DNA from 4 places in the Lysinibacillus sp. FSL W7-1291 genome. Region 1 is predicted to be linked to each of the others. Evidence: riboswitches for the same ligand, from Rfam matches in the RefSeq annotation. Region 1 holds a riboswitch; each other region holds the start of a gene.
What was found. A riboswitch is a leader RNA that binds a small molecule or an ion and turns the genes downstream of it on or off. The one in region 1 is predicted to bind S-adenosylmethionine.

Region 1 (4,362 bases):
TAAAATACCATAAATAAACCACGGTCCCCATAAAATACCATTCAACTTACCAACGATTACCTCCATTTTACCCCTCCAATTTGAAAATACCATACTTTAAGTCATTATAGTATTACACTTTTCTGAAAATTACAACATTATATTTAAGTAACAATATTTAAGTAAGTCTTCTAGTAAATGGAAGGGATAAAACCTATTTAATGATATAACCGATTCTTCGAAGAGCATTATTAATAAAATCACGAATATACATAAAAATCTCTTCTCGTTCTACTTCGTGAAATAAATTGTGATAGCAATTTGCCCATTCTTTAAATTGAAACTCTGTAAACTCTTGTTGATGGAGCCAATTTCGAGTTTGTCGTGTTTCCGTAATTTTATCTTTCTCAGCTGTCATAATGAGCATAGGCATATTCGGAAATTCACCTTTTGGAAGCATCACTAAATTTTTCATCATCTGCTGAAGCTCTCGATACCATTTCACTGAAACGACTGACATGAATGGTACCTCATCTTTCATTTCGTCCCTACCTTCAACATTGCGTGTAAGGTTCTCATATGAAATATTGTGAGTCATTTTAACATTTGCAGTCAATGCACTTAGACTCGTTAAAGCATTTGATAATTTACCTGGTAAAAGCTTTAATTGCAGCCACGGTGATGTCAAAATAATGCCTGCACATTCATATTGCTTCTTTTGCATTGTGTGAAGAACTAACGTTGCTCCAAGCCCATGTCCTATTACAAAAGTTGGTAAATTATATGAAAAAGCATTCTCAATCAGATTTCTTGTATATTTATTGTACAATTTGAAGTCCTCATCATGGACACGAGCAAACCTTGCATTCACGCCATGATTAGGTAAATCTCCCATGACTATGTGGAAGCCTTCCAATCTTAATTTCTCTATCAGCCATGCATACCATCGGTGATTTTCATATGCACCATGAACTATAGCAATCACAGCCTTTGCTTGTCCTTCAGCTTCCCATTTCCACATTCACATAGTCCTCCTAAAAAATAATTACACATTGATTATATCGAAATAAATAGCTCATTTTAATTTTATATTTCCATAAAGTTGCGTATTTGATACGATAATACTACATTATAGAAAGAATTGAGGCGATTTTCATGATTTATCCATTTAAAGATAAAATGCCAAAGATCGATCCATCTGTCTTCATTGCTGATTACGCAACTGTTACGGGCGACGTAACAATTGGTGCTGAAACAACCATTTGGTTTAATACGGTCATTCGTGGTGATGTTTCCCCAACCATTATTGGGAAACGTGTCAGTATCCAAGATCTTTGTTGCTTACATCAAAGCCCAAAATTTCCGCTAATTATTGAAGATGAGGTAACAGTTGGACACCAAGTCACTTTACATAGCTGTACAATTCGCAAAAATGCTTTAATTGGTATGGGCTCCATTATATTAGACGGGGCAGAGATTGGAGAGGGTGCATTTATTGGGGCAGGAAGCCTAGTACCTCCTGGTAAAGTCATTCCTCCGAATAGTTTAGCATTAGGTCGTCCGGCAAAAGTAGTCCGTGAATTAAATGCAGAAGATAAAGAGGATATGGAACGTATCGTGCGCGAATATGCAGAAAAAGGACAATATTATAAATCCCTTCAGAAGTAAACAATATACACAAAAATTCAATATTAACGAAAAAAATACCTCGCATTTCCGTGTAACCAAAATGTTCACGGATCGTAGCGAGGGATTTTTTGTAAAACAAAGGGGACAATATTGCCCCTTTCCTTTTTAATACATCAGAATAATTTTCTAATGTCTTCATTACTTTAGCTCAATAGTTTATAGATGTGCCTTTTCTCGTAGAGCATCTGCTTTATCGATTTGTTCCCATGGTACATTTAAATCTGTACGACCAAAATGACCATAAGCTGCCGTTTGTTTATAAATCGGACGACGTAAATCTAGCATTTTAATAATACCTGCTGGACGTAAATCAAATAGCTCACGTACCCACTCTACGATTGCGCTTTCTTTCACTTTACCTGTACCAAATGTGTCAACCGCAATGGAAACTGGTTGAGCCACACCAATCGCATAGGCAAGTTGTACCTCAGCACGTTCTGCCAAGCCAGCTGCTACAATGTTTTTTGCTACATAACGTGCCGCATAAGCCGCTGAACGGTCTACCTTTGTTGCATCCTTACCAGAGAATGCGCCACCACCGTGACGTGCATAACCACCGTATGTATCAACAATGATTTTACGTCCTGTTAAACCAGCGTCCCCTTTAGGTCCACCGATAACAAAACGGCCAGTCGGGTTAATAAAGTATTTCGTGTTTGCATCTAATAATTCACTTGGCACAACGGGTGCAATAACAAATTCTTTCAGATCAGCTTGAATTTGTTCAAGTGTTGCTTCTTCATCATGTTGTGTTGAAATAACAATTGTATCCACTCGCACAGGTACATTATTGTCATCATATTCAATCGTTACTTGTGTTTTTCCATCAGGACGTAAATACGCTAATTCACCTGATTTACGAACTTCTGTTAATCGGCGTGCTAATTTATGTGCTAAGCTGATTGGCAATGGCATTAGTTCAGGTGTTTCATTACATGCATAACCAAACATTAGACCTTGGTCACCAGCACCAATTGCTTCAATATCAGCATCTGTCATAGAGCCTTCACGAGCCTCTAAAGCTTGGTCAACACCTTGTGCAATATCAGGCGATTGTTCGCCAATAGCTACAAGCACCGCTAGATTTTCAGCATCAAAGCCATATTTACCACGTGTATAGCCAATTTCTGCTACAGTATCACGAACGATACCTTTAATATCAACGTAAGTAGAAGTAGTTATTTCTCCTGCTACTAATACTAATCCTGTTGTGACAGTTGTTTCACACGCTACACGTGCATTTGGATCTTCTGCTAAAATAGCATCTAAAATGGCATCCGAGATTTGGTCACAAATCTTATCTGGATGTCCTTCTGTTACACTCTCTGATGTAAACAGTCGACGGTTTGTCATTTGGTTTTCCTCCTATTACTCTTACAAAAAGTAGTTGTGTATGAATACGGTACTCATTACCCATGTCAAGTCCGCTCCTAAGGATTGAACTCTCAAGCCGTTACTGCTGCTTTTAACACGAGGATTTCGAAAGATCTGTCATTATAATAAGGAAAGAACTACATATACTTACCTTTACATTCTTTTTTAGCAATAAAAAAATCCTTTACTCACGTTACTGCACATGAGGAAAGGAATAATGACTTCGTAACCTTTCACTCTTATCGTTCAAGGGATGTTCCCTTGCATCAGGTTGGCACCAACGCATGTTGTGAAATAAAACATGCAGGTTGCCGGGTTTCACAGGGCCTGACCCTCCACCAGCTCGGGATAAGAGTATCCGTTCAATTTCATGTTACTGAAAAGGTTGAACGTTGTCAAATATTTTCTTATGTATTACTGTATAGAAAGGAAGGAACTGATTACACAAAAACTTTCCATACTTGGATGATGATGTAAATAGAAGCAAATTAATCCCTACAACATACCTAGCTACTTGTGGTAACATATGTGTGGCTCAATTTTTGCGCCTAATTACAGTAGGATTGATCGGATTCTACTCGAAAAACATTATTTTTTGTCAGTTTATTGAAAAGTGATAAAAACTCTAAAATAATTTCTTAATTAGTATAGATTATTTAAGCAATTGTGTTATACTATTTTTGAAATTAAGAAAAAATCCCTCTAAATCAAGGGAATACTATAAAAAAGGATGGTATTTAATCGATGAATTCAGTAGAAATTGCAAACGAACTGAAGGAATTATTAAACGGCGGTAACATTAATGTTCAACTTTCAGTACCACAATTAGCAGAAAAAGCTACATCTCGTGGTGAAGCAATGTTAACAGTAGATGGCGCAGTTCGTGCAGAAACTGGCAAATACACTGGTCGTTCACCTAAAGATAAATATACGGTAGAAGAAGAAAGCACAAAAGATCAAATTGACTGGGGTAAAGTCAACCAACCGATTTCTTCTGAAGTGTTCGATAACTTATATGTAAAAGTAATAAAATATTTAAAAGAACGTGACGAGTTATTCGTATTTAAAGGCTTCGCAGGTGCTGACAAAGATTCACAATTAAGCATCCAAGTAATTAATGAATACGCTTGGCACAACCTTTTTGCTCATCAATTATTTATCCGTCCAACTGAAGAAGAATTAGCTTCTCATGTTGCAGACTTCACTGTCATCTCTGCTCCTAACTTTAAAGCAGACCCTGCAGTTGATGGTACTGCTTCTGAAACTTTCATCATTGTATCACTTGAAAAGAAAATGATCTTAATCGGTGGTACTGAATAT
Region 2 (4,362 bases), 820 kb from region 1:
GCTGATGTTATTGCTCTTACATCAAACAATACCCAAGCTGGTGCAAAAAAATGATCGTCAATCTGTTGAGCAATCCATTAACTATTTGCATAAACATTTTGAAAAAGAGTGGACTGTCGAGCAGTTGGCAGAGCTAGCTGATGTTCCAAGATGGAATTATACCCGTATGTTCAAAGAGATTACAGGGCAAATCCCTCTTCACTATTTAAATAACATTCGCATTGAAAAAGCCAAGCAATTATTAATGACAACAAATGATCGGGTATTTGAAATTAGTCAGTCTATCGGATTTAATAATGAGTATTATTTCAATCGTCGTTTTAAAGAACATGTCGGCATCTCTCCAGGACAATATCGAAGAAACCAAAGCAGCAATCTACGTGTATTTGCACCATTCTTAGAAGATTTCTTTGTCGCCCTTGGGATTACACCAATTGCTCAATTCAGTCATCCAAAATGGGGAAAACAAGACTATTTAGGTCTACAAGAAGTGCCTGATATCGATGTACAAAATGGAGAAATGGATCGACTCCTTCACTATAAACCAACATTAATTATGCTAGATGCAGGTATAGAGCGATGGGAATCCTGTCATCATTTAAATGAAGTAGCTCCCATCTGTCATATCTCACATCCTGGAGAGAACTGGCAGTCTACTTTGTTTAAGATTGCTGATTTAACAGGAAAAACCGCCTTGATGCAAGACGTGATCCTACAATATGAGGATAAGGTACAGCAAGCAAAAGGAATTCTTAGTAAATCCGTTTATGGGCAAAGTGTGGCATTTCTTCGCATTTCAGCCATTGGCATTACTCTATATGCGGGTCCTGAATGTGGCTATACGGGGCCAATTTTATATCGTGACCTCGGTTTAATGCCACATCCACTTGTCTGGAGTATTCCGCACAATCAACGTAAAGCACCACTGACATTTGATCAATTGCTGCAATTAGATGCGGATCATTTATTTATTACTTTTGATAAACAACATTCCATTTACGAGAACGAGGAGCGTACGATTTTAAAAACTTCTATGTGGAAAAATCTAGCTGCAGTTAAAACCAACTGTGTATATGAAGTGGATTTTTTAACATGGATGAATTACGGTATTCTGTCTCATAGTAAAAAAATTGATGATGTCTTACATGTTCTCGGCTAAAAGAGGAAGCTCACTTTGGCTTCCTTTTTAAATGATTAGGACAGACATTGCACTGCAAAATAACACCTAAAGACGTTTAGCTACATAAGATAAGATATCAGCTATAGGATAGGAGGAATTACATTGTATTACAATCCTTATCCGTACTTTGTTCATCCTTATCATTACCCAACGTCGCCACTTGCCCAGCAGCTTGCCGTTAGACCTATTCCTCAACATTTAGCAATGCCGAACACTACCCCCTTTCCACCTGTCGACACACATAAATTAAAAATGTCAGCTACACGGATAAAGGCGATCATGCAACAGGCTCAATTGCTTACGGATAAAATTGATAGCTCTCAACAATTTGCACATGATCTAATGAATGCTGCACAGCTTTCAAATAAAACAGAGGTTGATAAATTAATCACATCAACAGGCATTACGATGAAATTTGATGCAAATTATACACCAGACAATTTCAGAATACGTCTTATGGATAATGGTTGTTGTGGCATAACCATAAATTTAAGTTGGTAAAAAAATTTACCCTTATATCTCTATCGAACTTGTAAACTATAAAATTCTATGCTAAAGTGTTTTTATTATTATTTCTGAAAATTCTTATATCACTTTTCTTATCGAGAGAGACGGAGGGATTGGCCCGATGAAGTCTCAGCAACCAGCTCAACAGTATGGTGCTAATTCCAATTGGCAAAATTTTAAGCCTGAAAGATGAGAAGAAGAACTACCGTTGCTTATTCTGGAGTCCTCTTCTAAGGGGACTCTTTTTTATGTTCTACTAATTTTAACAGAAAGCAGTGAAATCAATGTCAAACCAACTTTTACAAGCATTACAATTATTAAAATCAAAACAATGGGTTGATTTAACACATACATTCGGCCCTAATTCCCCACATTTTTTTATGTTTGAAGATGCTAAATTTGAAACATTATTCTCTCATGATGACGGGTTCTTCGCACAACAATTCACGTTCCCAGGACAATATGGCACACATATCGACCCACCCATTCATTTTGTGCGAGACTCCCGCTATCTAGAAGAATTAGAACTAAAAGAACTAGTTCTTCCTCTTGTCGTTATTGATAAATCACGAGAAGCTGCTAGCAATCATGACTTCTCGCTAAGTGTGCAAGATATTTTTGATTTTGAAGCACAACATGGAGTAATTGAAGCAGGTACCTTTGTAGCGCTACGTACGGATTGGAGTAAGCGCTGGCCAGATAAAGAGGCATTTAGTAACCAAGATATGGATGGACATAACCATATACCAGGCTGGGGCTTAGAGGCATTACAATTTTTATTGAAGGAACGTCAAATAAGTGCACTTGGCCATGAAACATTTGATACTGATTCAGCCGCTGATTTTCACAAAAATGGTAAGCTAGATGGCGAATACTTCGTGCTTGAACAAAACATCTATCAAATTGAGTTGATGACGAACTTGGACAAGCTACCTGCGAAGGGGGCAATTATCTTCAATATCGTCCCTAAGCCTGAAAAGGCATCTGGATTCCCTGTACGCTCATTTGCTATTTTGCCATAACACAAAGGTCTGTACGATTCATATGTTGAATCATACAGACCTTTATTTTCGTATATTTCTTTTTTTGAATAGATAGTAAACGATGAGCATTACGAGGCCAAACAATAGGATGAGATAAATACTATAATGGGATAAATAATAACCAACAAACCGCCACTTCTCCCCAAGCATCCTCCCTAACGTTATAAATGTGAAAGTCCAGATAAATGCCCCTGTATAGGCAAAAAAAGCAAACTTTCTATATGGATAATTATTAATTGCCGCAATATAGGCTGTCAGATGTCGTACACCAGGTATAAAATAGCCTATTAATAATAAAGTTGGCCCAATTTTAGTAAACAGTTGTTTTGTAAAATCAATTTTTTGCTCCGTAATATGAATTTTGGGTCCATATTTCTGCAATAATGGTAAGCCAAAACGATAGCCGATATAGTAGCTTAAGGTAATACCGCCAACTGCACCAATCATTGCACTTACTAAAGCGGGAATGTGTTCAAGGCTTTCTATATAAACGCTGTAGCCAACATATGTTAGAAAGACCTCATCAGGAAGTGGCAACCCAACAATGCCTCCAATTAGGATCACGATAATACCCAAATACCCGTAATGTTCAATTAGAGATTGCACATGATGTGCCATATAACATCCCACCCAAAATTTATTAAAACGCATTGATTAACAAGTTCCTTCAATAGATCTAAGAGAACCTGAGGCATCGACTTTAAGACCTTCAGCAGCTTTATATCATTTGAAACTGCCGTAAAGCAAAGTCAATACCACCTTCAGTGGAACTCTTTGTAACAAAATTCGCAACTGCTTTTAGAGCTGCACTACCATTTCCCATAGCAATACCTAGCCCTACATGCTCTAACATATCAATATCATTATCCCCATCTCCAAAAGCAATAGCATTTTCAGGATCAATGTTAAAATGGTCTAGTACCGCTTTAACAGCTATCGATTTGGCAACATCCTGCTGTAATACATTCACAATATAAGGATGCCATCGCTGCCAAAATATATGCGGAAATTGGCTAGCATATCTTTTTTCAGCCTCCTCATCTGCATATAGACACATGAGAAAAACTTCTTCATCCACAATTTTTTCATTCACAACCGGAAAATTTCGTAAAGATAGAGTTGCCTGCATCGCATTGAAAGCAGCTGGATGCTGAATGCCATTCATCGATAGTTGCTCTGTAAAAAATGTGAGGCTATGCTGCTGTTCACGTGCAAAAGCTTGTACATTTTGAATTATGTATGATTAAATCCTTGTGTTTCACATATGCCCCATTTGCTGTAATAAAGGTTTCAATCCCCAGCGCTTGTATCTCCTGACACATCGATAAAGGTCTTCCTGTAGCCGCTACAAGGTGAATTCCTCTCTCCTGCAAAAGTTGAATGGCCTGCTTTGTGCTTTCTTCCACACAGCCATCCTCGTAATTAATCAGTGTTCCATCCACATCAAAAAATATGATATTATAATTCATCTTAAGCCGCCTTTATAAAACAGTACTTTAGAATCACAAACATTTAATTCATTCCTTATACTTAATGAAAAGTATGAAAGTATTTTGACAAACTTTCAGTAAACTCTACAACTTACATTAACAGCACCGATAAATACTATTACAAGCATAGATTTAATGACAA
Region 3 (4,362 bases), 140 kb from region 1:
GCAGATCTTCTAAAGTTTTATATTTTTTTGAGTAAATACCGATTGGTTCAATATGAACGCCACCAGCATTCACGAAATCATAGCCATTATCTTTAATTTGTAGCTCCAAGTATGGAATATGTTGGAAATAGTTTGCATCAAGTGTTTTTGAATCTAGATCTTGGTTTGGAAGAACATAATCTGTATAAGTTTCAACTTTAAGATCAATGCCTTCTTTAGCTAAAATTGGTTTTGCTTTATCTAGGATGACTGCGTGTGGTGTATTAGAAGCACCTACTTTTAATGTTACATTGTCTTTACTATCTGTTTGATCAGATGCTGAATTGGCATCTTCTTTTTTATCTGTACCACAAGCTGCTAATGCTAGTACAAGTATAGATAAAAATAATCCTGCTAATAACTTTTTCATTTATGACACTCCCTTTTATTTGTTTCAAATATGTTAGCGGTTAGAACCGGATTAACCTCTTTTAGTCTTACTAACGTTTATCGATCTTCACCGTTATGAGATCACCAATCCATTGAATGATAAATACAACTACTAAGATCAAAATAGTTGCCATTAATGTCACATCTTGGCGATTTCGTTGGAAGCCGTCTAGGAAAGCTAAGTTACCAAGACCACCTGCACCGATAATCCCTGCCATTGCAGTATAACCAACGAGGGCAACAGCCGTTACAGTAATCCCTGAAATTAGTGCTGGTAAAGATTCAGGGATCAGTACTTTCCAAATAATTGTGGATGTTTTTGCCCCCATTGAACGGGCTGCTTCAATGACACCTTTATCTATTTCACGTAACGCAATCAATACCATACGAGCGTAGAACGGGGCTGCACCAATAATTAGAGCAGGTAATGCCGCATTTGCACCCCGAATCGTACCAAGTAAGAATTTCGTAAATGGAATTAATAAAATAATTAACACGATAAATGGGATGGAGCGGAAAATATTAACGATTGAACCCGTTAAAAAGTTAACCATTTTATTAGCCCATAGCTGATTAGGGCTTGTTAAAAATAGAACGATCCCAATGACTAACCCAAGAATAAATGTGACAACTGTAGAAATTGCCGTCATGTACAATGTTTCATACATAGCTTGCCACATATTTTCCCAGTCTACGTTTGGAAAAAGATTAGTTAGCATTTGCGATCACCTCCGTTTGTACTTCGACTGTATTTAAATAACGAAGGGCTTCAGCCACATTTGTTTTCGAGCCATCAATTTGCACAATCAGTGTACCGTATGCACCGTTTTTCGTTTGCGAAATATTACCATGAACAATGCTTACTTCTACATCAAATTGTTTCACAAGATGTGAGATAACCGGCTGCTCGGTCTTTTCACCAACAAAAATCAGTTTGACAAGTTGTCCAGTTGGATAATTTGTTTTGATTTGTGCCACCGTATCCTGTGTTTCCTTTGTATCTGTAATCTGAGATACGAATTTTTTAGTAATAGCCGCTTGTGGTGCTTGGAAAACTTGCAATACCTCACCACGTTCCACTATTTCGCCTGCCTCCATGACCGCTACACGATGACAAATTTTGCGGATGACATGCATTTCATGTGTAATCAAAACGATTGTTAAGCCTAAACGTTCATTGATATCAACGAGTAAATCAAGAATGGCATCCGTCGTTTCAGGATCGAGTGCGGAAGTCGCCTCATCACATAGTAAAACCTCTGGATTATTCGCTAATGCACGGGCAATCCCTACACGCTGCTTTTGTCCACCAGAAAGCTGGGATGGATACGCCTTGTCACGTCCCTCTAGACCAACAAGTGCAATTAATTCCTTTACTCGTGCTTCACGTTGAGCCTTTGAAACACCTGCTATTTCTAGAGGAAATGCAATATTTTCGGCAACTGTTCTAGACCAAAGTAAATTGAAATGTTGGAAAATCATACTTACCTTTTGTCTAGCTGCTCTAAGCTTTTGCCCTTTAATCGATGAAAACTCTTGACTGTTCACCGTTACTGTTCCTGTTGTCGGTTTCTCTAAACCGTTTAATAAACGAATCATGGTACTCTTACCAGCGCCACTATAGCCGATAATGCCAAAAATTTCACCTTTATTGATGGTAAGGTTGACGTCTTTGACTGCCGTTAATTCGCCATTTGCTGTTTTGTATTTCTTCGTAATATTTTGAAGCTGGATCATAGCGAATACTCCTTTTCTCATATAGAAAACCCCTTCACTCACAGACAAGTAGAAGGGGTCACGTATAATAACGTTAAACCGTTCTCTCATCTTTCAAAGAAAAATCTTTGAGTGATTTGGCACCTTTTCACTTTGTGATGGTTGCCGGGCTTCATAGGGCACTTCCCTCCGCCACTCTTTATAAGAGTTCGATATATTTAATGTTTTAGTAATATATTTGATACTTTACCACGCTAGTAAAGTTCAGTCAATTGATTTTTTTAACAATTCGTATAAAAATGGTACGGATTGAAAAGCATAAATCTTATCTGTCACTTTTCCGCCATCACTAACAAGTAAACACGGAACACTTTCAATTTGATGCTCAACAGCAACATGCTCTAAAAAATTTATATTCGCTTTACCTATTGGTAGCTGTGGCAGTAATTGTTCAATAATGGCCATCATTTTAGATGCCACTGCACACGTTCCACACATCGGTGTATATAAATAAAATGCAGCTTTCTGTCCCGACTGTTTAGCCGTTTCCCACTGCTCTTTTGACCATTCTTCCATTTCCTCACGCAACCTTACAAAATATATTCATTATGGATTGAAAAATGTGCACGCAGTAATATCATCGCTAACACTTTTCTTGGTGTCGTCTCTACTTCCTTATAGGTTGGCATTGTACGTAAATGCTCTGCCTCTGGATAATGTCTGTCCATTAATGCACGTAGCTTATCGCCTGAAGTATCTGCATCAAAAAAAGTAAATAGCTCACAGCTCTCATAGGGATCAAGCAGCTCTTCTAATTGATGCACACCAATTGTACCATTCGTACATAGTATTGTAACATTCTCATTTAAAATTGGCTCAATTTGTAGCTTATCTGAGCGTCCTTCTACTATTAAGCATTTTCCCTCGAACATTACGCCACCTCCATTTAGACATACCCACTTATAAGTCATTATATAACAAAAAACGCCGGTAGTTTCCGACGTTTTTCGATTATAGCTTGTCTTATTCAGCGATCATTTCTTCGTATTGCTCTGCTGTCATTAGTTTTTCAACTTCTGATGCATCAGCAGGCTCCACAACGATCATCCATGCTTTTTCATATGGTGATTCATTAACGAATTCTGGGCTATCTTCTAAATCTGCATTTACTTCAACTACAGTACCTGAGATTGGTGCATACAATTCAGAAACAGTTTTAACTGATTCTACGCTACCGAATGGATCATCTGTTTTGATTTCGTCGCCAACTTGTGGAAGCTCAACGAAAACGATATCTCCTAATTCAGATTGTGCGAAGTGAGTAATACCAATACGTACTTTTCCATCTTCTGTTTTTACCCATTCATGTTCTTCAGAATAACGTAAGTCTTTAGGTGTGCTCATGCAAAAAACCCCTCCATAAATATGTAATATATTCACTTTCAGTGTGCCATACTTCTCCTATAAAAACAAGATTCAATTACGTGCCAGCTTAATTGCAGTCCACAATTTTTTCAAGTTACTTGAAATACATCTCTGTTAAAAATTTGTGACATCTGCCAGTGACTTTATCTCGGTTAGAAGAGTCGTTCGATCCTGTTTAAATACGGCTATTTCCAAGTTTGCTCAAAATCTGATTCTTTAAACCCTAGCGTTACTTTTTGGCCATCCGTTACGATTGGACGTTTGATTAACATCCCATCAGAAGCAAGTAGCTCCAGCTGCTCATCTTCAGTCATTTCCGCTAGCCTGTCCTTTAAACCAAGCTCACGATATTTCATACCCGATGTATTAAAAAATTTCTTCAAAGGCAGTCCACTGGCTTGCCAAATGGCTTTTATTTCATCCTTTGTTGGCGATTGCTCTACAATGTGTACCTCTTCATAGGAAACCTCATGATCATTTAACCACTTTTGTGCTTTTTTACATGTCGTACATTTCGGATAATGGATAAATTGAATCGTCATTAAAATGCTCCTCTACTGTCTTTTTCTGTAGTATACCATCATAATTGTTTCGAATGGTGGAACTTCTCTCATTTTCGTAAGCCTATCCATCCGTTTTGCTGTTCTATTCATCACTTTCTCCATTTTATCCGTCAATCTAGCTGTTCTATCCGTCAGTTTCACGCTTCTATCCATCTCTCATAAAAAAACCTAGCTATCCTCTTACAGATAGCTAAGTGAAAGTGTATGCTATTAAACAATATATTTTTCA
Region 4 (4,362 bases), 1.3 Mb from region 1:
GCTCGTGCAGCAAAAATGTTCACATAAGGTAAGGCGTTTGGATCGTTGGCATCTTCAAGATAAATGGGGTCCTTTACGGGATCAAACCCAGCTTGTCCAGCAACTCCATTATTAATAACGGATGCAACTACATCTGGTAATACACGTGGTGTTTGTTGAGCTACAATCGGTAAAATGTCTAAATCTTTCGGGTTGTCGACGATTTTACTTGGGTCACCGAAGAGACCAAAATCATCTGCCAATTTAATTAAGCCAGCTGATTCTAATAATCTTAATGCACGAGCCTGGTTGGAAGGGTCATCAGGGATAGCAATTTTGTCACCTTTTTTAATTTCGTTAACATCCTTCACTTTCTCTGAATATATTCCCATTGGAGCAATAACAGTAGCACCAATTGGAACTAAATCGACATTATTTTCTTTAGTAAATTGTGTTAGAAACGCGATATGCTGAAAGGAATTAATATCAATTTCTTTATTTGCTAATGCCTGATTCGGCAATGTATAGTCAGAGAACTCAACAAGCTCAATTTCAATCCCTTCCTTTTTAGCTTTCTCTTTTAAAATCGGCCATACTTCACCATCTGTTCCAGTTACACCAATCTTTACCTTTTCTTCTTTTTTAGCATTATCTGTAGCTGAATCAGACCCACAGGCAGCCAATGCTAATACGGCTGTTAAAACTAATAAAATACTAAACCACTTTTTCATTATTAATCTCCTCTTTCGTTGTTTTATTCAAATGAAAAATGTCCTTCTTACCGTCGCATAATTTTTCTTGATAGCTTATTCCCAATCCACTGCGCAATTTGTACAAGAATAATAAGAATAATAACGGTCACAAGCATGACACTTCCATCAAAGCGTTGATAACCATATGTCATAGCAATATGACCTAAACCGCCTCCGCCAACTGTACCAGCCATTGCAGAGAAATCTATTAAACCGACTGTCACAAACGTTAAGCCTAAAATTAACGGTCCAAGTGCCTCTGGAATTAATACAGTAAAAATAATTTGTAGAGGACTTGCTCCCATTGCCTTTGCGGCTTCAATTACCCCAGGGTCAATGCTAACTAAGTTATTCTCTACTACTCTCGCAATACCAAATGATGAGGCAATCGTCATCGGAAAGATTGCTGCCCACGTACCAATCGTTGTTCCAACAACCATTCTTGTTAATGGGCTAATGGCCACTAGAAAAATAATAAATGGAACTGGGCGAATAATATTAATTAAAAAATTTAACAATTGAAACACGAATTTGTTCTCTAAAATATTTCCTTTTCGTGTCACATATAGTAGTAAACCTATTGTTATACCAAGAATAGAACCGAAGATAAGGGTTATAATAACCATTAAAATCGTTTCACCCGTAGATTCAAAAATACGGGGCCAAAAAGTCGTCCAATCAACCTTCATTGAATTTTACCTCCTCAACAGTTACAATGTCTTGTAATTCAGTAAGAACACTAGGTATTTTATCGCTATGTCCCTCAAATGAGACGAGCAAGTTCCCATAGAACTTCTCCTGAATTTCTCGGACAGAGCCATAGACGATATTAACGTCCACATCAAATTTTCTTGTTACGCGAGAAAGGATAGGATCGCTAGCAATATCACCTTTAAAAATAACACGGTATAAATTTTTGCCGCCTTTTTTTCTCCATTCCTCTAATAGAGATGCAGATGGTCGATCTTGCTGAACCGATTGAATAAACCGTTGAGTCGTTAAATGCTGTGGATTTGTAAAAATATCAAAAACTGAATTAGATTCAATTACTGCTCCATTTTCCATGACTGCTACTCTGTCACATATTTGTTGGATGACATTCATCTCATGTGTGATTAGCAAAATAGTGATTCCTAAATCCTTGTTTACTTTTTTGAGAAGGCGGAGAATTTCCCCAGTTGTATCTGGATCGAGCGCTGAGGTTGCTTCATCACAAATTAATATATCAGGGGAGGTAGCAAGCGCCCTCGCAATGCCAACCCGCTGTTTTTGGCCTCCAGATAATTGCTCAGGGTAATCGTTCGCTTTTTCTGTAAGACCAACAAAACTAAGAAGTTCTGCAACTCTTTCATTAATTTCTTTTTTAGGCACTCCCGCCAGCTTAAGTGGATAGGCTACATTTCCAGCTACCGTTCTTGAGGAGAATAAGTTGAAATTTTGAAAAATCATGCCGATTCTTCTTCTCAGCTTTCTTACCTCTTTTGGTGTGAGCGAATTAATATCAACACCTTGTACTTGAACAGTGCCATGGGTTGGACTTTCTAATAGATTCACAAGTCGCAATAATGTGCTCTTTCCTGCACCACTAAATCCAATAATTCCAAAAATCTCTCCCTGCTGAATTGAAAGAGATACATCTTTCACTGCATTCACTTCACGATCACCAAATTTAAAGGTTTTCGCTACATTCTGAAATTCAATCATTTACTTGCTCAACTCCCTATTTAAAAATAAAGAACAAAAAGGACCTTCCTTTTGTTCTTATCGATTAAGAAAAAAGGAAGGTCCCCACTATTGAAGAAACTACTTCCTTCTCATCTTTCAAATGTAAGTACATTTGCAGGAATTGGCACGGTATTATGTTAATAACCCGCTGCCGAGACTTCATTGGGCCTGTCCCTCAGTCTCTCTGGATAAGAAGAAATTATCGTATTTAATTGTCTGTTAAGATTTAAACAATACTATAATGCTTGATGAATTATATGTCAACATTTCTTTTAAAAAGTTTTATTAGAAAAATAAATCCATTTACTGTTATAACAGCAGGAGTACATTGGTAGCTGCGTTTTTTCTAGTGAAATAATTTATGCTTATGTTACTGAGGATGTCAATGAGCAGGCAGCCATAAAAAGGTTCAATTTGAAAATTGCCTACTTCCAAATTGAACCTTTCCGTTATTCTAAAACGCCCTTTTCTCGTAAACTAGCAATTTGTTCATCATTATAGCCAAGTGCAGTTAATACTTCTTCATTATGCTCTCCAAGCTTGGCACCGACATACTTGTACTCAGGCTCAGTGCCATCAAATTTAAAGGCAGAAGCAATTTGCTGTTGCATGGTGCCATCGCTTTTTGGAATATCGACGATCATGCCGCGAGCCTTCAACTGTGGATGCTCACATGCTTCTGGAAAAGTGAGTACAGGCTCTACACAACCTTCAAAATCCTCGTTAAATACCTCAAGCCATTCCTCATATGTCTTTGATAGAAAGGCATCATGAACAGCCTCTTTAAAGCGTATTTGCGTATAGTAAGAATCATTAAAGGTATTATCAATCAACTCAGGAATGTCGAGTGCTTCACAGAGCAGTTTACGAAATTGAGGTTCTAAGCTACCGACAGAGAAGAAGCGTCCATCTTTTGTTTTGTAAAAATCATAGTAACTGCCTCCGTTTAAAATTTCTTGCTCTGGCTGTGGTACACGACCACCCCCAATAAACGCAGCACCATACATAGCATTCAGCGAAAAGACAGCATCTGTCATACTAATATCTATGAATTGTCCTTCGCCTGTTTTTTCACGATGAAGGGCAGCAGCCAGTACCCCAATTGCGGCATGCATTGTCCCTCCAGCTATATCAGCTAGTTGAACTCCCATGGAGACAGGCTTTTTATCCTTATGGCGTGAATAATCGAGTAAGCCTGCTAAAGATAAATAGTTATTATCGTGTCCAGGTCGATTGCTATAAGGTCCAGTTTGTCCGTAACCAGTAATCGCACAATAGATAACCTTTGGATTTATTTCCTTTAGAGCTTCATAGCCAATGCCAAGGCGTTGCATGACACCAGGCCGAAAACCTTCGATAATAACGTCATACTCTTGCACCAGTGATTTTACAATGTCTATAGCCTCTGGTGATTTAAGATTTAATGTAATTGATTTTTTAGATCGATTTAAATGTTGATGAATGTAAGCCTCATGATCTTCATCATAGGGAGGCATAATTCGTGTTAAATCAACGCGCTTTGAAGATTCAACATGGATGACATCTGCTCCTAAATCAGCAAAAATCATTGTCGCCATTGGCCCTGGTAGTAATGCAGAAAAATCGAGAATTTTTAACCCTTGTAAAATGCCCAAATCTTCCAACCCCTTTTTGTGTAGGCTACACGACCATCCCATTGATGGAAGCGTAGCGCTTTTCTCATAATCCCCATTGTGTGAAAAGCGTAACGTTCGATTCTGTATTAATACAGTTTATTTTATTTTAAAGAGTATTATAACAGAATAGACCTTAACTTGCCTATGCTATTTTTCATTATAAAATAAACATTTCAACTTTCATATGTCAGAATAACAATAAAAGTAAAAAAATTTAGAATTTAGATTTTTTATCAAATTTCAGACAATAG

Region 2: linked by a shared signal. The riboswitch ahead of NST76_RS20755 (cyclase family protein) and the one ahead of metK (methionine adenosyltransferase) in region 1 are both predicted to bind S-adenosylmethionine.
Region 3: linked by a shared signal. The riboswitch ahead of NST76_RS17415 (methionine ABC transporter ATP-binding protein) and the one ahead of metK (methionine adenosyltransferase) in region 1 are both predicted to bind S-adenosylmethionine.
Region 4: linked by a shared signal. The riboswitch ahead of NST76_RS01020 (methionine ABC transporter ATP-binding protein) and the one ahead of metK (methionine adenosyltransferase) in region 1 are both predicted to bind S-adenosylmethionine.

The regions. Positions count from the first base shown of each region.
Region 1 covers NZ_CP151994.1:3,448,596-3,452,957, forward strand. The annotation lists gene NST76_RS16565 (alanine/glycine:cation symporter family protein) at 1-66, opposite strand, end outside; gene NST76_RS16570 (alpha/beta hydrolase) at 194-1,000, opposite strand; gene NST76_RS16575 (gamma carbonic anhydrase family protein) at 1,135-1,647, shown strand; gene metK (methionine adenosyltransferase) at 1,825-3,021, opposite strand; SAM riboswitch class I at 3,279-3,397, opposite strand; gene pckA (phosphoenolpyruvate carboxykinase (ATP)) at 3,787-4,362, shown strand, end outside.
Region 2 covers NZ_CP151994.1:4,264,571-4,268,932, forward strand. The annotation lists gene NST76_RS20745 (helix-turn-helix domain-containing protein) at 1-1,159, shown strand, start outside; gene NST76_RS20750 (hypothetical protein) at 1,283-1,681, shown strand; SAM riboswitch class I at 1,777-1,883, shown strand; gene NST76_RS20755 (cyclase family protein) at 1,972-2,709, shown strand; gene NST76_RS20760 (DedA family protein) at 2,752-3,348, opposite strand; partial or broken gene NST76_RS20765 (Cof-type HAD-IIB family hydrolase) at 3,449-4,199, opposite strand.
Region 3 covers NZ_CP151994.1:3,583,598-3,587,959, forward strand. The annotation lists gene NST76_RS17405 (MetQ/NlpA family ABC transporter substrate-binding protein) at 1-409, opposite strand, end outside; gene NST76_RS17410 (methionine ABC transporter permease) at 480-1,148, opposite strand; gene NST76_RS17415 (methionine ABC transporter ATP-binding protein) at 1,138-2,166, opposite strand; SAM riboswitch class I at 2,250-2,353, opposite strand; gene NST76_RS17420 (thioredoxin family protein) at 2,410-2,721, opposite strand; gene NST76_RS17425 (TOPRIM domain-containing protein) at 2,736-3,077, opposite strand; gene gcvH (glycine cleavage system protein GcvH) at 3,169-3,549, opposite strand; gene NST76_RS17435 (arsenate reductase family protein) at 3,756-4,112, opposite strand; gene NST76_RS17440 (acyl-CoA dehydrogenase family protein) at 4,344-4,362, opposite strand, start outside.
Region 4 covers NZ_CP151994.1:203,427-207,788, forward strand. The annotation lists gene NST76_RS01010 (MetQ/NlpA family ABC transporter substrate-binding protein) at 1-710, opposite strand, end outside; gene NST76_RS01015 (methionine ABC transporter permease) at 758-1,420, opposite strand; gene NST76_RS01020 (methionine ABC transporter ATP-binding protein) at 1,410-2,435, opposite strand; SAM riboswitch class I at 2,543-2,651, opposite strand; gene NST76_RS01025 (CaiB/BaiF CoA-transferase family protein) at 2,906-4,090, opposite strand.